3 regions of the Bradyrhizobium sp. AZCC 2289 genome follow, and region 1 is predicted to be linked to each of the others. Evidence: predicted binding sites of a transcription regulator. Region 1 holds the regulator's gene; each other region holds the start of a gene.
The links. The regulator PhoB, encoded in region 1, activates phosphate uptake and scavenging genes when phosphate is short. The targets are predictions, from matches to a motif close to TGTCATNNANCTGTCAT.

Region 1 (9,673 bases):
GCTTGCCCTGCGAGCGACGTAACGTCGCCTATGCCGCCCTACTCCACCCCCGCCTCATGCGGCGTGAACTGATACACCGAACTGCAGAACTCGCAGGTCACCACCACCTTGCCGTCCTTGACCATGTCGGCGCGGTCCTGTGGGGCAAAACTTTTCAGCATCGACGACACCGCGTCGCGCGAGCAGGAGCATTGCGCGCGTAACGGCAGAGGCGCGAAGACGCGGACGCCGCGTTCGTGGAACAGGCGATACAGCAAGCGCTCGCCCGACAGATCGGGATCGATCAGCTCGACGTCCTCGACGGTTGCGATCAGCGACTGGCCCTCGACCCAGGCGTCATCTTCCTTGACCTCATGCGTGGCCGCGCCTTCCGGGGCGTTGCCGGGATGCAGATCGGCCTGCCGCGCGCGCTCCGGCGCCTTCGGCAAAAATTGCAGCAAAATGCCGCCGGCGCGCCAGCGGTGCTTCGGGCCGTCGCCGCCGCCGCGCCATTCCTCGCCGACCGCAAGGCGCACCCTGGTCGGAATCTGTTCCGAGCGCAGAAAATATTCATGCGCGGCGTCCTCGAGGCTGTCGCCGTCGAGCGCCACCAGCCCCTGATAGCGGCTCATGTCCGGACCCTGATCGATGGTCATGGCAAGATGGCCCTTGCCGAGCAGCTGGCCGGAACTAAGCCCCTCCTTCAGCCGCGTGGCGTCGTAGCGCGCATAGGCGCGCAGGCGATCCGGGGCCTGGAAATCCACGATCAAAAACGACACCGGCCCATCGGTCTGCGTCTGCAGGATGAAGCGGCCGTCGAATTTCAGCGACGAGCCGAGCAAGGTCGTCAGCACGATCGCTTCCCCGAGCAGCTTGCAAACGGCCGGCGGATAATCGTGCTTGGTCAGGATGTCGTCGAGCGCGGGGCCAAGCCGGGTCAGCCGTCCACGCAGATCGAGCGCATCGACCTCGAAGGGCAGCACCGCGTCGTCGACGGGAACCGACGAAGGCGCCCGAATGGGCGCCTCGGCCGTGATTTTGGTGTCTGATTGTGAATCCATGGCGCTTTATCTGGGGTCGGAAGACGGAAATCGAAAGGGGGTTACCGTCGTCCCGGCGAACGCCGGGACCCATAACCACCGGCGGTTGTCGTTACGAAGGGCGTCTGCCACATCGCGAGAACGTGAGATCACGCGGTATGGGTCCCGGCGTTCGCCGGGACGACGACGTTGCAAGATCCGGTCCGAACGCCGCTACGCCACCGCGTCAAAGCACCAGGCCAGAATGCCCTTTTGCGCATGCAGGCGGTTTTCGGCCTCGTCGAACACGACCGACTGCGGGCCGTCGATCACCTCGTCGGTGACCTCCTCGCCGCGATGGGCGGGCAGGCAGTGCATGAACAGCGCGTCCTTATTGGCCAGCGACATCAGCTTTGCATTCACCTGATAGGGTTTCAGCACATTGTGGCGGTGCTCGCCGTCCTTGTCGCCCATCGACACCCAGGTGTCGGTGACGACGCAATCGGCGCCGCGCACGGCGGCTTCCGGATCGTTGCCGAGCACGATCGAGGCTTGCGTTGCCTTGATCCAGTCCTTCATCGCCTTGTTCGGCGCGAGCTGCGGCGGGGTGGCGACGTTCAGATTGAACTTGAAGCGCTCGGCCGCATGCGCCCATGACGCCAGCACGTTGTTGTCGTCGCCGGTCCAGGCCACGGTGCGGCCCTTGATCGGCCCGCGATGCTCCTCGAAGGTCATCAGGTCCGCCATCACCTGGCAGGGATGCGAGCGCCGCGTCAGCCCGTTGATCACGGGCACGGTGGCGTGCGCGGCGAGCTCCAGCAGCGCGTCGTGATTGAGGATGCGGATCATGATCGCATCGACATAACGCGACAGCACGCGCGCGGTATCGGCGATGGTCTCGCCGCGGCCGAGCTGCATTTCGGTGCCGGTCAGCATGATGGACTCGCCGCCGAGCTGGCGCATGCCGACGTCGAACGACACCCGCGTCCGTGTCGAGGGCCGTTCGAAGATCATCGCCAGCGTCTTGCCTTCGAGCGGCTTGTTGGGCTTCTCATGCGCTTTCAGCTTCGCCTTCATGGCGGCGCTGGCGGCCAGCATGTTCTGCAACTCCTTGAGCGGCAGCTCGTTGATATCGAGGAAGTGACGGACGGCCTTGCTCATCACCCCGCCGCCTTCTTCAACTGGCCGCCGGATAGCGCCATGCAGGCGCGCTCGAGGCTGGCGACGGATTCCGCGATCTCGGACTCGGAGACGATCAGGGGCGCCAGGAAGCGCACCACATTGTCGCCGGCGCCGACGGTCAGCAGCTTCTGGTCGCGCAACGCATTGACGAGATCGCCCGACGGCACCACGGCCTTGACGCCGACCAAAAGGCCTTCGCCGCGCACTTCCGACAGCACTTGGGGATAGCGATCGACCACCGAGGCCAGCTTCTGTTTCAACAGCAGCGACATCTTCTGCACATGGTCGAAGAAGCCGGGCTTCAGCATCACGTCGAGCACCGCGTTGGCGGCCGCGACCGCCAGCGGGTTGCCGCCGAAGGTCGAGCCGTGCGAGCCCGGCGTCATGCCGGACGCGGCTTCCGCAGTCGCAAGGCACGCGCCGATCGGAAAACCGCCGCCGAGCGCCTTCGCCAGCGACATCACATCCGGCGTGACGCCGAGGCGCTTATAGGCAAAGAGATCGCCGGTGCGGCCCATGCCGGTCTGCACCTCGTCGAATACCAAAAGCAGGCCCTTGTCGTCGCAGAGCTGACGCAGCGCCTTGAAGAACGCGTGCGGCGCGGTGCGCACACCGCCCTCGCCCTGCACCGGCTCGATCAGGATGCCGGCGGTGTTTGGGCCGATCGCCTTTTTCACGGCTTCGAGATCGCCGTGCGGGACCTGGTCGAAACCGTCCAGCGGCGGACCAAAGCCTTCGAGATATTTGGCCGAGCCGGTCGCAGCCAGCGTGCCGAGCGTACGGCCGTGGAACGCGCCCTCGAAGGTGACGAGGCGGTAGCGCTCGGGATGGCCTTTTGCGGCGTGATAGCGGCGCGCGACCTTGATCGCGCATTCCATCGCTTCGGCGCCGGAATTACAGAAGAATACGAAATCCGCAAAACTCTGCTCGCACAGCCGTGCCGCGAGCTTGTCGCCGTCGGGCGATTTGAACAGGTTCGACATGTGCCAGAGTTTCGTCGCCTGCTCCTGCAGGGCCGCGACCAGATACGGATGGCAATGACCGAGCGCGTTCACCGCGACGCCGGAGGTGAAGTCGAGATAGCGCTCGCCATTGGTTGCGATCAGCCACGCGCCTTCGCCGCGCTCGAAGCCAAGATCGACCCTGGCGAAGACGGGAAGCAGATGCGACGTGGCGCTCTTGGTCATGGCAATCACTGATGGTTATGAGACAGTCACGATGCCTGCAGGGGCGCGGCAGCAGCCCGTCTTCCGAAAACAAAACGTGCCGCCTTTTCGGGCGGCACGTGGCAAACATTCTATGCTGGCGGCGGTAACTGTCAACACGCCACGAGACGTGCCTTCCTGCAGTGCAAGAAGAAAGCAATCCGTAACATTCCGGGGGAGTGGAAAAACCCAATTGCAATGCCTAGATGTCGGAACATGTGGACGCCCCGACGGGGACTCTTGCGCCAGAGTCACGCCATATTGTAGCGTCTGAGCTGTCGGGTACGACATCTCGTGCGGCGGATCTGATCCTCTGAAGTCCCAGTGTTCTGCGTAAACGTTCGGGCGCGCTTTCTGCGCCCGGCGAGGGCTAAGGGATTCTGCCCGCAGGGATATTTGAGACGATTGGCATCGCCAGCGCTGCCCCAGGTTGGCCGGCGCGACGCGAAGGGAAGAATGCGATGACAGTATTGACCTGGTCCGACGATCGCGTCGAGCAACTGAAAAAACTCTGGGAGTCCGGCCTTTCGGCCAGCCAGATCGCCGCGGAACTCGGAAATGTGACGCGAAATGCGGTGATCGGCAAAGTGCACCGGCTGGGGCTTTCCGGCCGCGCCAAGAGCCCCTCCTCGGCCGCCCCGCGGCAGCGCAAGGCCCGCCCAGCCCAGCAGATGATGCGGGTTTCGCGGCCGGTGTCGCGCGGCAACACCGCGCTGGCCCATGCCTTTGACGTGGAGATGGAGCCCGATCCGGTCGCCTACGACAATGTGGTGCCGATGAGCCAGCGGCTGTCGCTGCTCGAGCTCAACGAGGCCACCTGCCACTGGCCGATCGGCGATCCCTCGAGCAACGACTTCTTCTTCTGCGGCGGCAAGGCGCTCGCCAGCCTGCCCTATTGCGCGCACCACTCGCGCGTCGCCTATCAGCCGGCTTCCGATCGCCGCCGCCCGGCGCCGAAGCCGACCAGGTAAGGCTGCGCACTCTCCGGTGTCGTCCCCGCGAAGGCGGGGACCCATAACCACCGATGTGAGTGGTTACGACTTGCTGGAGCCCCAGCGCATTTCAACAATCAAGATTCGTGGTTATGGGTCCCCGCCATCGCGGGGACGACAGTGGAGTGTTTTCACTCCACCTTGGCAAAGCGATCGTCCAGCGCGTAGCCGGCGCCGCGGACGGTGCGGATCGGGTCCTGCTCGCGGCCGGGGTTGAGCAGTTTGCGCAGGCGGCCGATATGCACGTCGACGGTGCGCTCGTCGATATAGATGTCGCGGCCCCAGACGCTGTCGAGCAGCTGCTCGCGGCTGAAGACACGGCCGGGATGCTCGAGGAAGAACTCCAGCAGGCGATACTCGGTCGGGCCGAGATCGATCGGACGGCCCGAGCGCGCGACCCGGCGCTTCTCGCGATCGAGTTCGATGTCGCCATAGGTCAGCACGGTGGCGAGCCGCTCCGGGCTCGCCCGGCGCAACAGGCCTTTCACTCGCGCCAGCAGTTCCGGCACCGAAAAGGGTTTTACGATGTAATCGTCGGCGCCGGTCGCCAACCCCCGCACCCGCTCGCTTTCCTCGCCGCGCGCGGTCAGCATGATGATCGGCAGCTGCTTGGTCTCGGGCCGCGCGCGCAGGCGGCGGCACAGCTCGATGCCGGACAGTCCCGGCAGCATCCAGTCGAGCACGATCAGATCGGGAACGCGCTCCTTCAGCCGTGTGTCGGCGTCGTCACCACGGCCGACGGTTTCGACATCGTAGCCTTCGGCATCGAGGTTGTAGCGCAGCAGCGTCGTCAGCGCTTCCTCGTCTTCGACCACCAGAATGCGGGCGCTCATCAGTGTAAGCCTCTCTTCGTCTTATTTTGCCGCGTTTTCTTCACGCGAAACGCTACGTCTCTAGTTTCCGGGTACCGTCGTGGCGAACGTCGTCATGTCGCCCTTCGGCCGCTTGTCCATGATCTGCTGGCCCTCGATCATGTAGAACACGGTTTCGGCGATATTGGTGGCGTGGTCGCCGATCCGTTCGATGTTCTTGGCGCAGAACATCAGGTGGATACAGAACGAGATGTTGCGCGGATCTTCCATCATGTAGGTCAGGAGTTCGCGGAACAGCGAGGTGCAGATGGCGTCGACTTCCTCGTCGCCCTTCCACACCGCCATCGCCGCCGGCAGGTCGTGCGCCGCATAGGCATCGAGCACCGACTTGACCTGCGACTGCACCAGGTCGGTCATGTGCTCGAGGCCGCGGATCAGTTTCAGCGGATGAAAATCGTTCTCCAGCGCCGCGACCCGCTTGCCCATGTTCTTGGCGAGGTCGCCGATCCGCTCCAGATCGGTGGCCACCCGCATCGCGCCGACGATTTCGCGGAGATCAATCGCCATCGGCTGGCGCCGCGCGATCGTCAGCACCGCGCGCTCCTCGATCATGTGCTGCAGATTGTCGATTTCGGCATCGGCGGCGACCACGCGCTTGCCGAGTGCTATATCGCGGCGCACCAGCGCATCGACGGATTCGGTGATCATGCGTTCGGTGAGGCCGCCCATCTCGGCGACTAGCCGGGTCAATTCCTGCAGATCGCTGTCGAACGCCTTGGCGGTATGTTCAGAAGCCATGTGTTATCTCCTCAACCGAACCGGCCGGTGATGTAGTCCTGGGTGCGTCGATCGCTCGGCGAGGTGAAAATCTTGTTGGTGTCGTCGAACTCGATCAACTCACCAAGATACATGAAGGCGGTCTTGTCCGAGACGCGCGCCGCCTGCTGCATATTATGGGTAACGATGGCGATGGTGTAGTCCTCCGCCAGTTCCTGGATCAATTCCTCCACCTTGGCGGTCGAGATCGGGTCCAGCGCCGAGCAGGGCTCGTCGAACAGGATCACCTCGGGCCGCACCGCCACGGTGCGGGCGATGCAGAGTCGCTGCTGCTGGCCGCCGGAGAGCGAGAGGCCCGAGGCGTTCAGCTTGTCCTTGACCTCATTCCACAGCGCGCCGCCACGCAACGCCTTTTCGACCCGGCCGTCCATCTCGGATTTGGAGATCTTCTCGTAGAGGCGGATACCGAAGGCGATGTTCTCATAGATCGTCATCGGAAACGGCGTCGGCTTCTGGAACACCATGCCGACCCGGGCCCGCAGCAAATTGAGATCGAGCTTGGGGTCCAGGATGTTGGTCTGGTCGAGCATCAATTGGCCGGTCGCACGCTGGCCGGGATAGAGATCGTACATCCGGTTGAAGATCCGCAGCAGGGTCGATTTGCCGCAGCCGGACGGCCCGATGAAGGCGGTGACGCGGTGGGTGCCGAGCGCGAGGTTGATGTTCTTCAGCGCGTGGTGCTCGCCGTAGTAAAAATTCAGGCCCCGCGCGGTGACCTTGGCCGGCGCGTCCGGCAACGCCACCGGGGGAACGGATCCGCTCGCGCTGCTCACCGATACAGAAAGATCGTTCATTTTGCGGTCCTCTCGGCGCCCAGGATGCGCGCGCCAATGTTCAGCGCGAGCACGGTCAAGGTGATGAGCAAGGCCCCGCTCCAGGCCAGCTGCTTCCAGTAGGCGTAGGGGCTTTGCACGAAATTGTTGATGGTGACCGGCAGGTTCGCCATCGTCTTGGTCAGGTTGAGGCTGAAGAACTGGTTGGACAGTGCGGTGAACAACAGCGGCGCGGTTTCACCGGCGACGCGCGCGGTCGCCAGCAGCACACCGGTGATCAGGCCCGACCGCGCGGCGCGATAGGCGATGCGCTTGATCACGAGCGAGCGCGGCAGGCCGAGCGCGGACGCCGCTTCGCGCAGCGGATTGGGCACCAGCACCAGCATGTCCTCGGTGGTGCGCACCACGACGGGGATCACGATCACGGCCAGCGCGAGGCAGCCGGCAAAGGCCGAAAACCCGCCCATCGGCACCACGACGGCGCCGTAGACGAACAGGCCGATGATGATCGACGGCGCGCTGAGCAGGATGTCATTGATGAAGCGGATCACCGAGGTCAGGCGATCGTTCCGGCCGTATTCGGCGAGATAGGTGCCGGCGAAAAGACCCAGCGGCGCCCCGAAACCGACGCCGATCACGGTCATGATGATCGAGCCTGTGATGGCGTTGCGCAGGCCGCCGTCGGTCGATCCTGGCGGCGGCGTATCCTGGGTGAACACGGCGAGATTGATGCCGGCGAGGCCGTTGTAGAGCAGCGTGAACAATATCAGCGCCAGCCACGTCACGCCGAACAAGGCGGCGCCGACGCACAGCGCGCGGATGACGATGTCGTAGCGGCGGCGTGAGGCGTAAATCGGGTTCATGGCCTAATTCCCCGCCTTCTTTTCCAGCCGCATCAGCATCAGCCGGGCGGCGGCGAGAACGAAGAAGGTCAAGACGAACAGCAACAGCCCGAGCAGGATCAGGCCCGACTGGTGCAGGCCGTCGCTTTCGGCGAATTCGGAGGCGATCGCCGCCGAGATCGTGGTGCCCGGCGCGAAGATCGAGCCCGAGATGCGGAACGAATTGCCGATGATGAAGGTCACCGCCATGGTTTCGCCGAGCGCGCGGCCGAGCGCCAGCATGATGCCGCCGATGACGCCGACGCGGGTGTAGGGAATGACCACGTTGCGGACCACTTCCCAGGTGGTGCAGCCGACGCCATAGGCGGCTTCCTTCAGCACCGGCGGCACCGTCTTGAAGACGTCGACCGAGATCGAGGTGATGAAGGGCAGCACCATGATCGCGAGAATGAGCGCGGCGTTGAACAGGCTGAGATAGGACGGGGGACCCGCGAAGACCGCACCGAGCACCGGGACGCCGTCGAAAATGTTGATCATGAACGGCTGGAACGTGTTGGCGAGGAACGGCCCGAGCACGAAGAAGCCCCACATGCCGTAGATGATCGAGGGAATGCCGGCGAGCAATTCGATGGCCAGGCCAATCGGACGGCGCAGCCACAGCGGACAGATCTCGGTCAGGAAGATCGCAATGCCGAGACCGACCGGAATGGCGATCAACATCGCGATCCCGGACGTGACCAGCGTGCCGTACATCGGGCCGAGCGCGCCGAGCACCGGCGGATCGGCGGACGGCGCCCAGCGCTGCGTCCACAGGAACGCAAAGCCGTATTCCCTCATCGCCGGAAAGGCGCCGACGATCAGCGAAAGAATGATGCCGCCGAGAATGAGCAGTACCGAGATCGCGCAGCCGCGGGTGATCCAGTAGAAGGTGACGTCACCGAGCTTGAAAGCGCTGAGTGCCCTGGCACGATCGTAAGGTCCGGCAGCTTCCATTACGTCGCTCTGAACGGCCATGTCCGCCACGCCAATCCCCTGTCTAGTTCAAAGCCACTCAAATCGCCACGCCCCGAAGCGATTTTACTCAGGATTTACCGGCGTCATTCTCCGATGTGCGATTGCACATCGTAGACGGCCCGGAGGACCAGACCTCAGATGCGCAATTGCGCATCGGGGAATCCCTGGATTCCGGGTTCGCTCGTTGCACTCGCGCCCCGGAATGACGGGGCGCGAGATTCGTTGCAGACCAGTCTCAGCTCTTGATGTCGGCCGACCAGGTCTTTTCGATCAGCTTGACGACCGATTCCGGCATCGGGATGTAGTCGAGCTCTTCGGCCATCTTGCCGCCCTTCTCGAACGACCATTTGAAGAACTTGATGGCTTCCTGGGAGGCTGCCTTGTCGGTCGCATCCTTGTGCATCAGGATGAAGGTCGAGGCGGTGACCGGCCACGACTTCTCGCCGGGCTGATCGGTGAGGATCACGTAATAGCCGGGAGCCTTCGCCCAGTCGGCGTTGGAGGCGGCCGCCTGGAAGGCCTCGACGGTCGGCTGCACGGTCTTGCCGGCCTTGTTGACCATCGCGGTGTAGGTCAGCTTGTTCTGCTTGGCATAGGCGTACTCGACATAACCGATCGAGTTCTTGGTCTGGCCGATATTGCCGGACACGCCTTCGTTGCCCTTGGCGCCGACGCCGGTCGGCCATTCAACCGCAGTGCCGGAGCCAACCTTGGTCTTCCAGTCCGCGCTCACCTTCGAGAGATAGTCGGTGAAGTTGAAGGTGGTTCCCGAACCATCGGAGCGGCGCACCACGGTGATGGCGTCCGAGGGCAGCTTCAGCTTCGGATTGAGCTTGGCAATCGCCGGATCATTCCATTTGGTGATCTTGCCGAGATAGATATTGGCAAGCGTTTCGCCGTCGAAAACCATCTCGCCGGGCTTCACGCCCTCGAGATTGACCACGGGGACGATCGCGCCCATGACCATCGGCCACTGAACGAGGCCATCCTTGTCGAGCTGCTCGACCTTCAGCGGCAT
Region 2 (9,673 bases), 660 kb from region 1:
ACAGCCCCTTGCGCCAAAACCGTTCCCGCCGTCATCAAGGCCATAATCAACACGAGTATGTGCGCTGATATCGCGAACCGACCCTCGACCCGAGCGGCGGAAGTGCCATATGACCGAGCCATGGACAGTCTCATCGAACCCTCTTCACTGGCCGGCCTCGAGCCGGACACCATTTCAATCGCCAACGTCAATCTCTCACTCGGCACCGGCGCTGCACGCGTTCATATCCTGAAAGATATCAGCCTTCGTGTGGCACCGGGCGAAGCGATCGGACTGATCGGACCGTCAGGCTCGGGGAAATCGACCTTGCTGATGGTGATGGCGGGGTTGGAACGTCCTGACAGCGGAGAGGTGGTGGTCAACGGCACGCCGTTCAATGCCCTCGACGAGGACGCCCTCGCCCGCTTTCGCGGCCGGCATGTCGGCATCGTATTCCAGTCGTTCCATCTGATACCGACCATGACGGCGCTGGAAAATGTCGCGGTGCCGCTGGAACTCGCCGGCAATCCCGATGCGTCCGCGCGCGCCGCGCAGGAACTGCAATCGGTCGGCCTCGGCGACCGCCTGCATCATTATCCCACGCAATTGTCCGGCGGCGAGCAGCAGCGCGTCGCGCTGGCCCGTGCGCTGGCACCCGATCCCGCGATCCTGGTCGCGGACGAGCCGACCGGAAACCTCGATGAAGCCACCGGCAAGCAGATCGTCGATCTGCTGTTCACCAAGCACGCCGAGCGCAGCATGACGCTGGTGCTGGTGACGCACGACACCTCGCTGGCGCAGCGCTGCGACCGCGTGGTGCGGCTGCGCTCGGGCCGGATCGACGGGCATTCAAGTACATGAGCATCGCATCCGAGGCCGCTGACCGCGGCAGCCGCGCGTCGTCGCTTGCGCTGCGCTATGCGCTTCGCGAGTTGCGCGGCGGCTTGCGCGGCTTTTACGTCTTCATCGCCTGTATCGCGCTTGGCGTGATGGCGATCGCCGGCGTCGGCTCCGTTGCGGCCAGCCTCAGCGAAGGCCTTGCGCGCGAGGGCCGTACGCTGCTCGGCGGCGACGTCGCATTCTCTCTCATCCAGCGCGAAGCCAAGCCCGACGAGATCGCGTTCCTGCGTTCGCGCGGCGACGTTTCGGTCGCGGCGACGTTGCGCGTCATGGCCCGCAGCGCCGACGGCAGGCTGGCGCTGGTCGAGCTCAAGGCGGTGGACGGCAACTATCCCATGCTGGGTGAGCTGACGCTCGATCCGGAATTGCCGATAGCGGATGTGTTGGCCGAGCGCGACGGCGCGTTCGGCGCGGCGGTGGATTCCACTCTTTTGGCGCGGCTTGACCTCAAGCTCGGCGACCGCGTCACCATCGGCAGCGCCAGCTTTCAGATCCGCAGCGTTGACAGCGCCGAGCCCGACAAGCTCGCCGGCAATGTCGGCCTCGGCCCGCGTTTCCTGGTCAGCGAAGCCGGCCTGCGCGCGACCGGGTTGTTGCAGCCCGGCAGCCTGGTGCGCTGGATCTACCGCTTGAAACTACCCGACAACGCAGCGACCGACCGCGCCGCGACCGCGCTGATCGACAGCGCGCGAAGCGCGCTGCCGGCAGCCGGCTGGGAGATTCGAAGCCGCGGCAACGCCTCGCCGCAGCTCGAGCGCACCATCAGCCGTTTCACCCAATTTCTGACCCTGGTCGGCCTTGCCGCGCTGTTGGTCGGCGGCGTCGGCGTCGCCAATGCCGTCAAGAGCCATATCGATCGCCGCCGCGACGTCATCGCGTCGTTCAAGGCGCTGGGCGCCACCGGCCGCGATGTCTTCACGATCTATTTGACCCAGGTGGTCGTGCTTGCCGGGATCGGCTCGGTGATCGGCCTTGCCGCCGGGGCGGCGCTGCCTTTCGTTATTGTCGGCCTGTTCGGCAAGCTGCTGCCGTTGCCGGTGATCCCCGCATTGCACGCGGACGAACTTGCGCTGTCGTTCATCTACGGCCTGCTCACGGCACTGGCCTTCGGCCTGTGGCCGCTCGGCCGGGTGCATGACGTGCCGGTCGCGGCGCTGTTCCGCGACGAAGTAGCCCCCGAATGGCACCGCCCGCGCTGGAGCTATCTGGCGCTGATGGCGGTGGTGATTGCGCTGTTGATCGCGGTTGCGATCGGGCTTGCCTATGACAAGCGCGTCGCCGCGGTGTTCGTCGTCTCCTCGGCCGCGGTGTTCGCGCTGCTGCGCGGCGTCGCCGCCGGGCTGATGGCGCTGGCGCGCCGCCTGCCCCGTAGTCGCATCACCATGCTGCGGCTGGCGATCGCCAACATCTACCGGCCCGGCGCACTGACGCCATCGGTCGTGATGTCGCTCGGCCTGGGGCTGGCGGTGCTGGTCACCATCACCCAGATCGACGGCAATCTGCGGCGGCAGTTCCTGGCGGCGCTGCCGGATCGCGCGCCGTCGTTCTACTTCATCGATATTCCCACAACCGAAGCCGACCGCTTCGCCGCCTTCCTGAAACAGACCGCGCCCGGATCGACCGTGGAGGACGTGCCGATGCTGCGCGGGCGGATCGCCGCCGCCCGCGGCGTCAAGGCCGAAGACCTCAAGGCTTCGCAGGATTCCGAATGGGTGCTGCAGAGCGACCGTGGCCTTACCTATACCGGCGAGATTCCCAAGGGCTCGAAGATCGTCGAGGGCGAGTGGTGGGGGCCGGATTACAGCGGTCCGCCACTGGTCTCGATGGAGAAGAAGATCGCCGACGGGCTCAAGCTCAAAATCGGCGACGAGATCGTCGTCAACGTGCTCGGCCGCGACATTTCGGCCAAAATCGCCAATTTGCGCAATATCGACTGGCAGGGCCTCGGCATCAATTTCGTGCTGGTGTTCTCGCCGAACGCCTTCAAGGGCGCGCCGCACAGCCATGTCGCGACCCTGACCGAGACCCATCCGGACGCCGCCGGCGACGCCCGCATCATCAAACAGGTGGCCGACGCCTTCCCGACGGTAACCAGCGTGCGGGTGCGCGAGGCGCTGGAAACCATCGGCAGCGTGGTCACCAACCTCGTGATGGCGATCCGCGGCGCCAGCGCGGTGACGCTGATCTCGGCCATTCTGGTGCTGAGCGGCGCGCTCGCCGCCGGCCATCGCCACCGGGTCTATGACGCGGTAATCCTGAAGACGCTCGGGGCCACCCGCGCGCGGCTGCTCGGCGCCTATGCGCTGGAATATCTGATGATCGGCTTTGCCACCGCCGTGTTCGGCGTGATCGCAGGCTCGATTGCGGCCTGGCTGATCGTGACCCGGCTGATGACGCTGAGCTTCATCTGGCAGGCCGGCAGCGCCGCCGGCGTGGTCGTGGCCGCGCTGATCGTCACGGTGGGGCTGGGACTGGCCGGCACGCTTTTGGCCCTGAACCAGAAACCGGCCACGGTGTTGCGGAATTTGTGACAATTTGTAGCGGCAGAGCGAGCAGGGTTAACGCCGTTTTTGCCCCTAAATCGCGGTTTAGAGCGACATTCAGCCGCGCGTGGAAGCTTGCAGCGAATGTGGTAGTTTCCCACATATCGGATGGGAAGAGAGCCGGTTTGATGACGCAAAATTAATGTCAGCAAAATCGCGCTATCTGAGATAGATTTCTAACCGGCGTCGCAAACCCCTTGCGCTCCGCCGGGCAACCAACGGGAATTCGACCATGTCGGACCTAGACCGTAACTACGCTTCTCCTTTCGGCCGGGCCGCCGGGCGCGTTGACGCTGCGGCCGTCGACGCCGGTCTGCGCGCCTACATGCTGCGCATCTACAATTACATGAGCATCGGGCTGGCCATCACCGGTCTCGCGGCGCTCGGCGTCTATATGGCGGCGGTGACCGGCGATCCGGCGGCCGGCGCGGCCAAATTCGGCAACGCCTTCCTGACGCCGTTCGGCTATGCGATGTATGTGAGCCCCCTGAAGTGGCTTTTCATCTTCGCGCCCTTGCTGATGGTGTTCGTGATCTCGGCCGGCATCAACCGGCTGCAGCCCGCTGCCGCCCAGATGCTGTTCTGGGTGTTCTCGGCGCTGATGGGCGTTTCACTGTCGTCGATTTTCCTGGTGTATACGCACACCTCGATCGTGCGGGTGTTCTTCATCACCGCGGCGACCTTCGGCGCTCTGAGCCTCTACGGCTACACTACCAAGCGTGACATGAGCGGCATGGGGTCGTTCCTGTTCATGGGCCTGATCGGCATCATCATCGCGAGCCTGGTCAATTTGTTCCTGGCGAGCACGATGCTGCAGTTCATCGTCTCGGTGGTCGGCGTGCTGGTATTCGCGGGCCTCACCGCTTGGGATACCCAGCGGCTGAAGAACGACTACATCTACGGCTATGCCTCGCAGGGCGGCGTAGTGGCGGAGCGTGCGGCCATCCTTGGCGCACTCTCACTCTACCTCAACTTCATCAACCTGTTCACGCTGCTGCTGCAACTGCTCGGCCAGCGCGACTAGCCCAAACGCCTCAGGCGCACGAATTGAAGCCCCGGCCTTACCGCCGGGGCTTTTCTTTTGGCTGAAGCAAAAATAATCTGGCGTCCATGTCACCCGCCGAAATCAGGCCCGCTACCGAGGCCGACCTCCCCTCTGTCACCGAAATCTACGAGCACGCCGTGCTCTACGGCACCGCGACGTTCGAGCTGATGCCGCCGGACCTTGCCGAGATGACCCGGCGGTTCAAGGCGCTGCTGGACGGCGGTTTTCCGTATTTCGTGGGCGTCCTGGAAGGCCGCGTGGTCGGATATGCCTATGCCGGCCCATACCGTCCGCGGCCGGCCTACCGCTTCACGGTGGAGAATTCGGTCTATCTGAGGCCTGCGATCCACCGCCGCGGCATCGGCCTGCAATTGATGCTGCGGCTGATCGCCGAATGCGAAGCGCGCGGCTACCGGCAGATGATCGCGGTGATCGGCGATTCCGCCAACGCCGGATCGATCGGCGTCCACACCCAAAACCGGCTTCCAGATGATCGGGACTCATCCCAGTGTCGGCCTCAAATTCGGCCGCTGGCTCGACACCGTGATGATGCAGCGCACGCTCGGCGACGGCGCAACGACGGTGCCGGGGGATAATGCAGAATAGCGCTAGTTGTCAGGTGTCATTCCGGGGCGCGAAGCGAACCCGGAATCTCGCGCCGCAGATTGCGCCTAGCTAACCTCTGGATTCCGGATCCAGCGCTACACGCTGGTCCGGAATGACAGCATGGCTAAACCACCGCCAGCTTGCGATCGATCACCAGCAGCACGCGCTCGAGTTCCTGGCCGCGGCGCAGGATCAAGCCGGTCGCGGAGATCACGCTGTACATGCCCTGCTTGCGCGCGAGCCGCGGATCTTTTTCGATGCGGTAGATCGGGACTTCGGAAGCGCGGCGGAACACCGAGAACACCGCGCGATCCCTCAAGAAGTCGATGGCATAGTCGCGCCATTCGCCATCGGCAACCATGCGGCCATAGAGATTGAGGATACGATTGAGTTCCAGACGATTGAACGTAACGCGGCTTTGCTGGGGGCCTGCAGCGGCGGTGCGCGCCGCCGCGCGATTCTCGCTTGGATCAGTGTCCTCCGATAGCGAACTCATGGAGCGCCTCCTGTCATCCAGGCATCATATGATCCCGAAAACCGGTGCCCACTTTTCGGGATCATGCCGAGACGTACATGATCGCGCCAACCGCCGGACGCTGCAAGGGGCCCTTGAGAAATACCGCCGCAGGCCCGGCCGATTGCCCGGCCTCCGGAGTCCGGGGGTCACGGGATCGTTAGCGGAATCATATTGCTGCCCCACTTCCGCCCATCGACCGCCCCGCTGCCTTGCGAAAAGAAAATCCTGCGTTGGCCCGGTCCTTTCGGTTCCGGATTCCTCAGCCCCCAGCCCCCCGGGGCCGTCGGGATCGGGCCTGTTCGCAGGGGAGCTAATCCCCGTACTGGGCCAACGAAAGTTGGTCCTTTTTCTTTTTTGGGGGGTACTTCATCACTGCCGTCATTCCGGGGCGCGCGAAGCGCGAGCTCTGATGTGCAATTGCACATCAGAGAATCGATAACCACGATAATGAGCATGGATTCCGGGCCTGCGCCAAGAGGCGCATCCCGGAATGACGGGAGAGCAGAATCAGTGCAGCGTCGTGAACGCCGCGCCCAGCATCGGGCCGGGTTTGTCGCGATTGCCGTCCTGGACATAGACAACCGCGGCATCGACGCCATCGCGGGAGATATTTTCCAGCGGCACGGTCCAGCTTCCGGAACTGCCGTTCCAGTCACCCACCTTGAGAAGATTGCGCACCACATTGTGGTAGGTAATTTCCTGGCCGCGGTTTTCGCCGCGCCCGATCGCGATCGGAATGGCCTTCGAGACCGAGCAGATCCAGACTTCGCCGTGCGCGGCGTTCGGCGCCTTGCTGGCCGCGACCGAAACATTGATCTGCTTGCCGGACAGCGTCATCGTGACGGGTACCGACATCACGCCATCGGCCTTGCTCGTATCCTTGATCGCACCTTCGATGCCGGCGCGATCGCTGCCGATCAGATGCGCCGATCCATTGACGACAACTTGCGGCGTGTAGACATCGCGATCGCCACGCACATGCGAATAGGCCTTTTGCCGCGCGCTGAAGCGGGAGTCGGCGAGCGTATCCTTCCAGCCAAGATAGTCCCAATAATCGATCGGCATGCTCAGCGCGATGACATTGGGATCCTTGGCGAGCTCACCGATGATCTTGTCGGCCGGTGGACAGGACGAGCAGCCTTGCGAGGTGAACAATTCGACGACCGCACGCGGATCGGCATGGGCCGGACGGATAATTGCGATAATCGCGCATACGCTGAGCGCACCGGACCACCGCGAGATACAGTTATAGGCCATCATCGCTGTCATACTGCGAACCGGTCGTGACGATTTCTATCCGTATTTGTACGGGGCATGATCTGATCCCAAAAGCGCGCCCCAAACGCCCGAAAGCGGCCTTTGTGATAGGCCGCCTTCTTTTTACCTGCCACTCACTAAGCAGTGAGCCACCGATCACAAATCCGCGTTATGCCGCCAGTTTGCGCAGCACATAATGCAGAATGCCGCCATTCCGATAATATTCGAGTTCGTCGAGCGTATCGATGCGGCACAGCAGCGGCACGCGCTGCAGCGAACCGTCACCGGACTCGATCTCTGCCGTCAGCGTTTGACGCGGCTTGAGATCGCCCTGCAAGCCCCGGATCGTCACCTTCTCGTCGCCCTTGAGGCCCAGCGACGTCCATGACGTGCCGTCCTCGAAGGTGAGCGGCAGCACGCCCATGCCGACCAGATTGGAGCGGTGGATGCGCTCATAGCTCTGGCAGATCACGGCGCGGACGCCGAGCAGCCGCGTTCCCTTGGCGGCCCAGTCGCGCGACGAGCCGTTGCCGTATTCGGCGCCGGCGAAAACCACCAGCGGCACTTGCTCCGCCTGGTACTTCATCGCGGCGTCGTAGATCGACATCTGTTCGCCGTCGGGCCAGTGCTTTGTCAGGCCGCCTTCCGGAATGTTGCCGTCGGCGCCCTTCAGCATGAAGTTCTTGATACGGATGTTGGCAAACGTGCCGCGCATCATGATCTCATGATTGCCACGCCGGGTGCCGTACTGGTTGAAGTCAGCCGGACGCACCTGATGCTCTGAGAGGAATTTTCCGGCCGGCGAGGTCAGCTTGATGGAGCCTGCCGGCGAGATGTGGTCGGTGGTGATCTTGTCGCCGAACATCGCCAGAATCCGCGCACCGACGACGTCGACGATCGGGTCCGGCTCTTTCTTCATGCCTTCGAAATAAGGCGGGTTCTGCACATAGGTCGAGCTCATGTTCCAGCGATAGGTTTCGCTCTCCACGGTCTTGATCTTGCGCCAGTTGGTGTCGCCCTTGAACACGTCGGCGTAGCGCTTCTTGAAGATCGTGGCGGTGACGAACTTCTTCATCACGGCGTTGATCTCTTTGGTCGTCGGCCAGATGTCCTTCAGGTACACCGGCTTGCCGTCCTTGCCCTCGCCGATCGGCTCGACCGCGAGATCCTTGGTCACCGTTCCCGCCAGTGCGTAGGCCACGACCAGCGGCGGTGAGGCCAGATAGTTGGCCTGCACGTCCGGGCTGACGCGGCCTTCGAAGTTGCGGTTACCCGACAGCACGGCGGCGGCGACGATGCCGTTGTCGTTGATCGACTTCGAAATATCCTCCGGCAGCGGGCCGGAATTGCCGATGCAGGTGGTGCAGCCGAAGCCGACCAGGTTGAAGCCGACCTTGTCGAGATCGGCCTGCAGGCCGGAATTGGCGAGATATTCCGCTACCACCTGGCTGCCCGGGGCCAGCGACGTCTTCACCCACGGCTTTGCCTTCAGGCCCTTGGCCGCGGCGTTGCGCGCCAGCAGGCCCGCGCCGATCAGCACGCTCGGATTGGAAGTGTTGGTGCAGGAGGTGATTGCCGCGATCACGACGTCGCCATGGCCGAGATCGAAATTGTGGTTCTCGACCGCATAGCGCTTGGCGGCATCGTCCGCCTTCTTGTATTCGCTGGTCATCGCGGTGGCGAAGCCTGCGGCGACCGCCGGCAGCGCGACGCGGCCCTCGGGACGCTTCGGGCCGGCCATCGACGGCACGACGTCGGCGAGATCGAGCGTCAGCGTCGCCGTGAACACGGGATCGGCCGACCTGGCGGTGCGGAACAGACCCTGCGCCTTGGCGTAGGCGGTGACCAGCTTGACGCGGTCAGCCTTGCGGCCCGAGGTCTTCAGATAGTCGATGGTCGCGGCATCGACCGGGAAGAAGCCGCAGGTCGCGCCATATTCCGGCGCCATGTTGCCGATGGTCGCCTTGTCCGCGACCGAGAGAAAATCGAGGCCTGGGCCGAAGAATTCGACGAATTTTCCGACCACGCCCTGCTTGCGCAGCATCTGCGTCACGGTCAGCACGAGGTCGGTGGCGGTGACGCCTTCCTTGAGTTGGCCCTTGAGCTTGAAGCCGATCACTTCCGGCAGCAGCATCGACAGCGGCTGCCCGAGCATGCAGGCTTCCGCCTCGATGCCGCCGACACCCCAGCCGAGCACGGCGAGGCCGTTGACCATGGTGGTGTGCGAGTCGGTACCAACCAGCGAATCCGGATAGGCGACTTCAAAGGTGCCGGTCTTCTTGCCGACCGTCATCTTCTCCTTCTTGGTCCACACCGTCTGCGCGAGATATTCGAGATTGACCTGGTGGCAGATGCCGGTGCCGGGCGGCACCACGGAAAAATTCGAAAACGCCTTCTGACCCCATTTCAGGAATTCGTAGCGTTCCTGGTTCTGCTTGTATTCCTCGACCACGTTCTTGCCGAACGCCCTGTTGTCACCGAAGAAGTTCACGATCACCGAGTGATCGATGACCAGATCGACCGGCACCAGCGGATTGATCTTTTCCGCATCGCCGCCGAGCTTCTGCATCGCATTGCGCATCGCGGCGAGATCGACCACCGCCGGCACGCCGGTGAAATCCTGCATCAGCACGCGCGCGGGACGGAACGCCACTTCATGCTCGAGCGCGCGCTTCTTTAGCCATTTCGACACCGCGACGATGTCGGCCTTCTTGACGGTGCGATCGTCCTCGTTGCGCAGCAGATTTTCCAACAGCACCTTCATCGAATAGGGCAGTTTGGAAATTCCCTTCAGACCGTTCTTCTCGGCGGCGGGCAGGCTGTAAT
Region 3 (9,673 bases), 3.3 Mb from region 1:
GGCATCGAGCGAAGCGGTCGGCTCGTCCAGAAGCAGAATCGGCAAATCGGAAATGAAACCGCGCGCGATGTTGACGCGCTGCTGCTCGCCGCCCGAGAAGGTCGATGGCGGCAGCGCCCACAGCCGTTCGGGAATGTTAAGGCGGTGCAGCAGCGCACCGGCCTGTTCGCGCGCTTCGGGACGCGCCACCCCGTTCGCTATCAGGGGTTCGGCCACGACGTCGATGGTCGCCACCCGCGGCACCGCGCGCAGGAACTGGCTGACATAGCCGATGGTAGCGCGACGCACGCTGAGAACCTGCCGCGGCTCGGCCTTGGCGAGATCCATCATGGCGCCCTGGTGCCGGATTCCGATCCGGCCGCCGTCGCAACGGTAGTTGCCGAACATCATCTTGAGGATCGACGATTTGCCCGCGCCGGATGGGCCGGACAGCACCACGCATTCGCCCGGCTCGACATGAAACGAGACGCCGCGGACCACCGGCAGTTCCACTCCACCCTGCAGATGCATGGTAAAAGTCTTTTCGGCGTTTGATATGTCGATCATCGCAGTCATTGGCTTAGCTCACGCCGGCAAAATCGAGGAAACGAGCAATTGGGTGTAGGGCTCGCGGGGATCGTCGAGCACCTGATCGGTCAGTCCGGTCTCGATAACGCGGCCGCCCTTCATCACCATCACGCGATGCGACAACAGCCGCGCCACCGCGAGGTCGTGGGTGACGACGATGGCCGCAAGTCCGAGTTCGCTGACGAGGTTGCGCATCAAATCCAGCAGGCGCGCCTGGACCGACACATCGAGGCCGCCGGTCGGCTCATCCATGAATACCAGGCGCGGCTCGGTGACCAGATTGCGCGCGATTTGCAGCCGCTGCCGCATGCCGCCCGAATAGGTCCGCGGCGCATCGTCGATGCGGCCAACATCGATCTCGACGCGTTCCAGCCATGACGACGCGGTGTCGCGGATGCGGCCATAGTGATTCCAGCCCACCGCCATCAGCCGTTCGCCGACATTGGCGCCGGCGGAGACGGCCATCCGCAAGCCCTGCGCCGGATCCTGATGCACATAGCCCCAGTCGGTCCGGAACAGAAAGCGCCGCTCGGCCTCGCCAAGGCTCGCGAGATCGCGCAACACGCCATCGCGCATTCGGTACGACACCCGTCCAGTGCTCGCCGCAAGCTGCGCCGACAATAGCTGCAGCAGCGTCGTCTTGCCCGAGCCGGACTCGCCGACGATCGCCAGCACCTCGCCGGGGTAGAGCGCAAACGACACATCGCGGCAGGCGGTCAGCCGACCATAATTCTTGCCCAGTCCTTCGGCGATCAGCAGAGGCTGGTCGTTTTCCGGCGCGCTCACCTGTTCAGCCATGCGCCCTCTCCTTGTGCGGGGCCACGCTCTCGCTGCCGCGATGGCCCGCCACCTGGCGCGTCTCGCAATAGTCGGTATCGGAGCAGACGAACATCCGGCCGCCCTTATCGTCGGTGACGATCTCGTCGAGATAGGAATCACCGGCCCCGCACAGTGCACAGGGCGCGTCGAACCGGTAACGCGTGAACGGGTGGTCCTCGAAATCGAGCGAGACCACCGTGGTGTGCGGCGGGATCGCATAAATGCGTTTCTCGCGGCCGGCGCCGAACAATTGCAGCGCCGGACAATTGTCCATCTTGGGATTGTCGAATTTCGGCGTTGGTGACGGGTCCATCACATACCGCGCATTCACCTTCACCGGATAGGCGTAGGAAGTCGCGATGTGGCCGAAGCGGGCGATGTCCTCGTAGAGCTTGACATGCATCAGGCCGTATTCGCCGAGCGCGTGCATGCGCCGCGTCTCGGTCTCGCGCGGCTCGAGGAAGCGCAGGGGTTCAGGGATCGGCACCTGATAGACCAGCACCTGTCCCGCATGCAGCGGCGCCTCGGGAATCCGGTGCCGGGTCTGGATGACGGTGGCGTCCGTGGTGTTGGTCGTGGTCGCAACGCCGGCGGTCTTGCCGAAGAACTTTCGGATCGAGATCGCGTTGGTGGTGTCGTCGGAACCCTGGTCGATCACCTTCAGCACGTCATCGGGACCGAGGATCGCCGCGGTCACCTGCACGCCGCCGGTACCCCAGCCATAGGGCATCGGCATTTCGCGGCTGGCGAACGGCACCTGGTAGCCGGGGATCGCGATCGCTTTCAGGATCGCGCGGCGGATCATCCGTTTGGTCTGCTCATCAAGATAGGCAAAATTGTAAGCTGGAGCGTTCATTCGGCGGCCTCCTGCATCGCTGGAGCTTCCGCAGCCTCGGCAAACTCCTTGCGTAATTTGCGCAACAGGCCGAGCTCGGACTGGAAGTCGACGTAATGCGGCAGCTTGAGATGCTCGACGAATCCGGTCGCCTGCACATTGTCCGAATGCGACATCACGAACTCTTCGTCCTGGGCAGGAGCAACGACCTCTTCCGCGAGCTCGCGCGCGCGTAAGGCACGGTCGACCAGTGCCATCGACATGGTCTTGCGCTCGCTTTGTCCGAACGCCAGACCGTAGCCACGGGTAAAGCACGGCGCTTCGCTCGCCGAGCCCTTGAACTGGTTGACCATCTGGCATTCGGTCAGCGCGATTCCGCCGAGCGGCACCGCGAAGCCGGCGTCTTCGGCGAAAAATTCAACCTCGACCTCGCCGAAGCGAATTTCGCCGGCGAAGGGATGGTTGCGGCCGTAGCCGCGCTGCGAGGAATAGCCGAGCGCCAGCAGAAAGCCCTCATCCGCCCGCGCCAGGTTCTGCAACCGTAAATCGCGATCGGCCGGAAAGCTGAGCGGCTCGCGCGTGAGGTCGCCGACCGCCGCATCAGCCCCCGCTTCGGGTGACGGCTCGATCAGGCCGTCGCGGCCGAGAATGTCGGTGACGCGCGGCATGGCCGCGGCTGACGCTTCACCCGTCGCGGGCAACTCGGGCACCCACCCCTCCGCAAGCTGCGGGTCCAACAGACGATGCGTATAGTCGAAGGTCGGTCCGAGAATCTGGCCGCCCGGAATGTCCTTGAAGGTCGATGAAATCCGGCGGCGCACCTGCATCTCGCCGGTATCGACCGGCTCGGTCGCGCCGAACCGTGGCAGCGTGGCGCGGAAGGCACGGACCAGGAAGATCGCCTCGATCATGTCGCCACGCGCCTGCTTGATGGCGAGCGCCGCAAGCTCGCGGTCATACAACGAGCCTTCGGTCATGACGCGATCGACGCCGAGCGAGAGCTGTTCCGAGATCTGGTCGAGCGAAACCTCGGGAACATCCCGATCGCCACGGCGCTCATGCGCCAGCAGGCGGTGGGCGTTCTCAATGGCGCGTTCGCCTCCCTTGACGGCAACATACATGGTCAGGCTCCCATCGTGACAAGCCGCGTCGTGCGGGGTATCGCGACAATGACATCGTCATGGACCAGCACGACATCGATGCCGCGGGGAAACATTGTCTGATTGATCGAAAGCCGTTCGAACAGGTCCGGCGGCTGGATCGTGGCCTGCAGTACAATCGTGCCGTCGATGCCAGGCCCCCGCAATTCGAAGGCCGGTCCTGTGGTGAGGCTTTCGACCTGCAGGATCAGCGTCGTGGAGCGATCGGGATATTCATTGCTGCCGAACGCGAACCGTTCCAGCGCCGGAAGGCCCGGTGCGTCGCCGATCAACGCAAAGCTGGCGACCGAGGCATCCGTAATCACCGGCGCGCTGGTGTGAAATTTCAGCCATTTGGCGACGGCCGATGTCTGGGACATCCGGGCATCGAGCCAGATCGGCGTGTCATGGTCGAACAAGGTCAGTGCGATCGCTGCGGTGCCGCGCATCATGCCGGGCGGTTCGCCGGCGACCGCCTCGATGCGCTGAACGCTGCCGGGACGCGCCATCGCATCCATCACCGAGCGGAAGGTTGATTGCGCCGACAATACCTTGTCGACAAATCCTGCTGGCAACTCCGCAACCGTCGTCATGCCTCACCCCTCGCCGCGCACCAGCGTATAGAAATCGACTCGCGTCGCCGCGGTCTCCGCAGCCTGACGCTTCCGGTTCGCGGCGATCGCGGCCCGCAACGGGGCGATCACCCCGGATTCGACCACGCCGGCGAATTGATCCGACTGCAGCATGGCGTCGCACAGCGCGATCATCCGGGCCTTCTGCCGGTCGCGCCCGAGCGTGTAGCCGAAACCCACTTCGCCGGTCGAAAGCCGCACCGCCGCACGCGATACCGTTGCCTCGCCAAGATTGAACGGCGCACCGTCGCCACCGATGCGGCCGCGGACCATCACGAGGCCATTCTCGGGCTCGCGCAGATTTTCATGGGCCGGCAACGCGACCGCATCGAGACGGCCCGAGATCTCGGCCGAGTCGGAATGCGCGAGCACCGCCATCGCCAGCTTGCGCTGCGCCTGCCTGGCATTTTCTGTCGTTGTGGTCATAGCGGCCCTTGCCGGAATCAAGTTGTCTATTATACTAGACAACTTGATAACGAAACGCCATGACTGTTTCGTGACAAAAGGATGATTTTCCGGATGCGTTCCATGGGCGGGTCCACACCATGAACATGCAGGATGCTGCTACCGGTGTCGCGCTGTGGCGGCAGGTCGCCGACGGAATCGAACGCGGCATCGCCGATGGCCGCTTTGCGGCCGGTGAAAAGCTGCCGGGCGAGACCGAGATCGCCGAAACCTATCGGGTTAACCGCCATACCGTGCGCCGGGCGTTGGCGACGCTTTCGGAACGCGGGCTGGTGCGCGCCGAGCGCGGCAGCGGCACCTATGTCGAGACGCGACGGCTGGCTTATCCCCTGCGCTCGCGGACGCGGTTTTCCGAAATCGTCGGCGCCGGCGGCCGCGAGCCGCACGGCCAGTTGATCGACGCCTCCGAGGAAGTCGCGACGCGCGAACTGGCGCGGGAACTTGCACTGAAGACCGGCGCGCCGTTGATCCGGATCGAATCCCTGCGATTAGCCGACCGAACGCCGATCTGTATCAGCACCACGTGGCTATCGGCCGAACGCTTTCCCAGCGCCGGGAGCGTATTCGTCGGCGCGCGCTCGATGACAAAGCTGCTCGCGCATTACGGCATCCGCGACTATCGCCGGGGATCAACCCGGATCAGCGCGGCCATCGCCGACGCTTCCGACGCCGCGCGGCTCGATCTTGCGCTTGGACGTCCCGTCCTCGTGGTCGACAGCACCGACCTCGATCCCGACGGCAAGCCGCTCGTGACAAAACGCTCGCGTTTTGCCGCCGAGCGCGTCGAGTTCCTGGTCGAGAACAGCTAAAACTGGGCGACCGCGCGCCGCCCGATGATGGCGAAGCGCAGCTTGCCCGAGATCCAGTCGATCGCGGCAACCGCCACCAGGATCATCAGGATCAGGAACGAGACCTTCTGCCACTCCAGCACGCGGATCTGCTCAGCCAGCTGCAGGCCGATACCGCCGGCACCGACAATGCCGATAATGGTGGCCGAGCGCGTGTTCGATTCGATGAAATAGAGCACCTGGCCTGCGATCACAGGCAGTACCTGCGGCATCAGGCCGAAGCGTATCTCGTGCAGGACACTGCCACCGGAGGCGCGGATGCCCTCGACCTGCTTCTTGTCCGCGGCCTCGATCGCCTCGGAAAACAATTTGCCGAACGCGCCGAAGTCGGACACCGCGATGGCCAGCACGCCGGCGAACGGGCCGAGGCCGACCACGTTGATCCACACCAGCGCCCAGATCAGTGTATCGACGCCGCGGATGGAGTCCAGGAACCGGCGAACGGGAAAGCGGATCAGGTTCGAGGGAATGATATTTCGCGCGGCCAGCAGGCTGACCGGCAGCGCGAACACCGCTGCGATCGTGGTGCCGAGCAACGCGATCGACAGAGTTTCGCCGAGCGCGGAGAGATAGATCGGCAACGAGGAGCCTGGGTCGGGTGGGATCATCATCAGCGTGATCCAGCCAAGCTGGTGCAGGCCTGAGAACAATCTTGCCGGCGAGAAGTCGAGATCGACCAGCCCGAACACGAAAATGGCGAAAGCGCCAAGGATCATCGCCGGCATCGCCAGCCGCGCCGAAGCCGGCCGCTCGAAGACGTCGGGGTATTTCGCGCGCAGCTGCCCTGCATCGGGTTTCGGTAGCTGGCTCATGCGCGGGCGTCCTTGCCGAACAGCCGGCCGCGCAACCACCCGGTGGCGATATCAATCACAAAGACGGTGACGATAATCATAACCAAAATCGCGCTGACGTCCGAATAGTAGAATTTCCGGATCGCGACCACGAGCTCCTGCCCGATGCCGCCGGCGCCGACGAAGCCCATGACGGACGCCTCGCGGACGTTGATCTCAAAACGCAGCAGCGCGTAGCTCGCGTAGCCTGCGGTTACTTGCGGCAACACTGCGAACCGCATGCAGGACAGCCAGCTTGCGCCGGTCGATCGTACGCCTTCAACCGGCTTCATGTCGGCGTTTTCGACGATCTCGGAGAACTGCTTTCCGAGCGCGCCGGTGGAATGGATGGCGATGGCGAGCACGCCCGCCATCGGCCCGAGGCCGAATGCGATGACGAAAATCAGCGCAAACACAATGCCGGGGACCGTCCGGGCGAATTCCAACAGGCGGCGGACGGCGAAACGCAGCAACGGCGCGGGCGAGGTATTTTCGGCCGCAAGGAAATTCAGCGCAAACGCCAGCACCGCACTGGCCAGGGTACCGACATAGCTGATCAGGATGGTCTCGCCGAGCATCTTGAGCCACTTGTGCCAGCCCCAGAACCACTCACCGATGTCAGTCCAGACCCGGGCGCCGTTTTCCAGCGTGAAGATGCGGTCGAAATAGCTGACGAAATGTCCGAAATAGGTGAAGAAGGTGCGCAGGTTCACTTCCGCGCCGATGGCGGAAATGACGAGTGCGGCGAAAAACACCGCCGCCGCCAATGTCATTCTCAGGCGCTTGCGCGCGACTGCCCTGCGATAGGCCTCGTTGAGCGCCGCCAGCTGAGGGCCGGGCAGAATGGATACGGCCGTGGCCATCGATGATTACGATCCGGTTCAACGCCAAACGAGAAAAAGGCCGGGTCACATGGACCCGGCCTGGTCTTGTATCCGCCGTCCGATCAGGACGCCTTCTTGCGCAGATTGTCGACGAACTTAATCAGCTCGATGGTCTTGTCGTAGTCTGCGTTGGTAATCGGCTGCCAGGGCAGATTCTTGCCATCGGACAGTTTCTTGAAGGCTTCCTTGTCCTTTTCAGGAGCGTTGAGGAATGCCTGCTTGATTGCGGCCTTCATGTCCTCGGGCAGGTCGCTGAGATAGGCGTAGGGCGAGTTGATGATGAGGTCCGACTTCACGATGACGCGAAAATCTTCCTTCTTCAGCGGCGTGCCGTCGCTCGACTTGACCATGTTCTTGGCGAGCATGCGGGTGAGGTTCGAATCATCTTCCGCGTTCCACCAATTGGCGGCGACGTCGACCGTGCCCTGGGCCAGCGCCAGCACGGCGTTCTCATGGCTGCCGGTGAAGATCACCTTTGAGAAATAGGCGTCGGGATCGATCCCCATCTGGTTCATCTTGAAACGCGGCATGTTGTTACCCGACGTCGAGTTCGGGTCGACCAAGCCAAGGTTCTTGCCCTTTAGGTCTTCGATCTTCTGGTACGGGCTCTTGGCGAGCACGTAGAACACCGAATAATAACCCTTGGAGCCGTCGGCGTTGACATCGATCACGAAGGCGTCGGTCTTCACCCCGGTGAGGCGGGCGCGCGAGAACGACGCCGGACCGTAATAGCCGATCTGGATGTTGCCGGCGCGCTGTCCTTCGATGACGGCGGCATAGTCGTTGGCGACGCGCAGATTCACCTTGATGCCGAGCTCTTTCGACAGATAGTTCACGAACGGCGTGTAGCGTTCAAGAACGCCGGAGCCGTTCTCGGCCGGAATCACGGCAAAGGTGATTTCCGGATATTTCGCCTTCCAGTCTTCGGCTGACGCGGATGCGGTGAACGCCAGCGCGGCGGCGCTGGCCAGAACGATGCGACGAGTGATCATGATGTACCCTCTTGTTGTAGTTACGCCCATCGGCCGATTGCAGGCTTGCAACGGCCGCCCTGTACTGAAGCGATCAGGCCGCAGCTGCGGTGCCGAGCGCCGGAACGGTTGCGGTTTCAGGCGCATGAATCGGCGCGCTGCCCATGACTTCGTTGGCCTCGAGATCGTAAAGCTCACGCGCGATATGATCGGTCAGCGTCACCGGCGCGCCGTCGAACACCACGCGGCCGGCCGACATCCCGATCAGGCGATCGCAATAGTTTCGCGCCAGATCGAGCGAATGCAAATTGCAGATCACGGTGATGCCGAAGTGCTTGTTGATGCGCAGCAGCGCGTCCATCACGATCCGGGTGTTGCGTGGGTCGAGCGAGGCGATCGGCTCGTCGGCGAGGATGATGTCGGGCTCCTGCACCAGCGCGCGCGCAATCGCAACACGCTGCTGCTGACCGCCGGAAAGCTGGTCGGCGCGCTGGGCCGCGAGCGATGCCATATCGAATTGCTCGAGCGCGGACATCGCCAGCGCCTTGTCGTGTTCGGGCCAAAGCTGTGCCAGCGAACGCCAGGACGGGATTTCCGCCAAACGCCCCATCAATACATTGGTCAGCACATCGAGCCGGCCAACCAGGTTGAATTGCTGAAAGATCATCGCCGAACGCGCACGCCACTGCCGCAAATCCCTGCCGCGCAGCGCAGTGACATCGATGCCTTCGAACACGATCCGGCCTTCGGTGGGGTCAGCGAGGCGGTTGATCATTCGCAGCAGCGTCGATTTGCCGGCGCCAGACCGACCGATCACACCGATAAAGGCACCGGGTGCTACCGAGAAGGAAGCATTGTCAACCGCGGCTTTGGTGCCGAAACGGCACGTCAAACCTTCTACCACCAGCATGCATTGCTCCAACCGCGTCGTCCTCGGTCATCGCTAGCGCCGGTATCTAACAGTTGTGTGACAGCCGCGCCGCGGTGCGGCGATCATCCACACCGGGGACAACTGTCATGTATCCGTCATGACATTGTCATCAGGCCCATTGATGACGTGCGCAGCACCTCTAATCCCGATTGCTCATGGAAACGCAAATGGCCGGCAAGATGCTCTCCGTTGAACCGACCGTCGATCCCACCGCCTCAGTGCGTGAAAGCCAACTCGGCGCCTATACCGAGGTCGGTGCGCGGACCATCCTGCTCGACGTCACCATGGACGACTATTCCTATGTCGTGAACGACGCACAGATCACCTACACCACGATCGGCAAATTCTGCTCGATCGCGGCGATGACCCGGATCAACCCCGGCAATCATCCGATGTACCGGGCGTCGCAGGCGCATTTCACCTATCGTGCCAGCGCCTATTTTCAGGGCGAGAGCGACGACGCCGATTTCTTTGAATGGCGGCGCGAACACCGCGTCCATATCGGCCATGACGTCTGGATCGGGCATGGCGCCATCGTATTGCCGGGGCGCTCGGTCGGCACCGGCGCGGTGGTCGCGGCCGGTGCGATCGTGACCAAGGACGTCCCCGCCTACACCATCGTGGCGGGAAATCCGGCGCGGGCGATCAAGCGGCGATTTCCCGAGGCCATCACCAGCCGACTGGCCGAGCTTGGTTGGTGGGATTGGGACCATGAGACGCTCCGTGCCGCCCTGCCTGATTTCCGAAGGCTT

Region 2: the regulator PhoB is predicted to act here: its motif matches at 5,581-5,597, upstream of V1289_RS21695 (DUF2794 domain-containing protein).
Region 3: the regulator PhoB is predicted to act here: its motif matches at 4,478-4,494, upstream of phnF (phosphonate metabolism transcriptional regulator PhnF).

The regions. Positions count from the first base shown of each region.
Region 1 is NZ_JAZHRY010000001.1:5,202,922-5,212,594, reverse strand. Features, by position in the region: gene V1289_RS24795 ((Fe-S)-binding protein) at 1-22, shown strand, start outside; gene V1289_RS24790 (Hsp33 family molecular chaperone) at 39-1,040, opposite strand; gene argF (ornithine carbamoyltransferase) at 1,233-2,159, opposite strand; gene V1289_RS24780 (aspartate aminotransferase family protein) at 2,159-3,367, opposite strand; gene V1289_RS24775 (GcrA family cell cycle regulator) at 3,847-4,356, shown strand; gene phoB (phosphate regulon transcriptional regulator PhoB) at 4,509-5,210, opposite strand; gene phoU (phosphate signaling complex protein PhoU) at 5,271-5,987, opposite strand; gene pstB (phosphate ABC transporter ATP-binding protein PstB) at 5,999-6,820, opposite strand; gene pstA (phosphate ABC transporter permease PstA) at 6,817-7,662, opposite strand; gene pstC (phosphate ABC transporter permease subunit PstC) at 7,666-8,655, opposite strand; gene pstS (phosphate ABC transporter substrate-binding protein PstS) at 8,891-9,673, opposite strand, start outside.
Region 2 is NZ_JAZHRY010000001.1:4,538,205-4,547,877, reverse strand. Features, by position in the region: gene V1289_RS21720 (arylesterase) at 1-122, opposite strand, end outside; gene V1289_RS21715 (ABC transporter ATP-binding protein) at 121-840, shown strand; gene V1289_RS21710 (ABC transporter permease) at 837-3,410, shown strand; gene V1289_RS21705 (Bax inhibitor-1/YccA family protein) at 3,655-4,446, shown strand; partial or broken gene V1289_RS21700 (GNAT family N-acetyltransferase) at 4,533-5,073, shown strand; gene V1289_RS21695 (DUF2794 domain-containing protein) at 5,198-5,569, opposite strand; gene V1289_RS21690 (DUF1223 domain-containing protein) at 6,098-6,859, opposite strand; gene acnA (aconitate hydratase AcnA) at 7,017-9,673, opposite strand, start outside.
Region 3 is NZ_JAZHRY010000001.1:8,540,654-8,550,326, reverse strand. Features, by position in the region: gene phnL (phosphonate C-P lyase system protein PhnL) at 1-555, opposite strand, end outside; gene phnK (phosphonate C-P lyase system protein PhnK) at 565-1,365, opposite strand; gene V1289_RS40140 (alpha-D-ribose 1-methylphosphonate 5-phosphate C-P-lyase PhnJ) at 1,358-2,242, opposite strand; gene V1289_RS40135 (carbon-phosphorus lyase complex subunit PhnI) at 2,239-3,342, opposite strand; gene phnH (phosphonate C-P lyase system protein PhnH) at 3,345-3,953, opposite strand; gene phnG (phosphonate C-P lyase system protein PhnG) at 3,957-4,418, opposite strand; gene phnF (phosphonate metabolism transcriptional regulator PhnF) at 4,538-5,266, shown strand; gene phnE (phosphonate ABC transporter, permease protein PhnE) at 5,263-6,117, opposite strand; gene phnE (phosphonate ABC transporter, permease protein PhnE) at 6,114-6,998, opposite strand; gene phnD (phosphonate ABC transporter substrate-binding protein) at 7,082-8,011, opposite strand; gene phnC (phosphonate ABC transporter ATP-binding protein) at 8,085-8,900, opposite strand; gene V1289_RS40095 (chloramphenicol acetyltransferase) at 9,089-9,673, shown strand, end outside.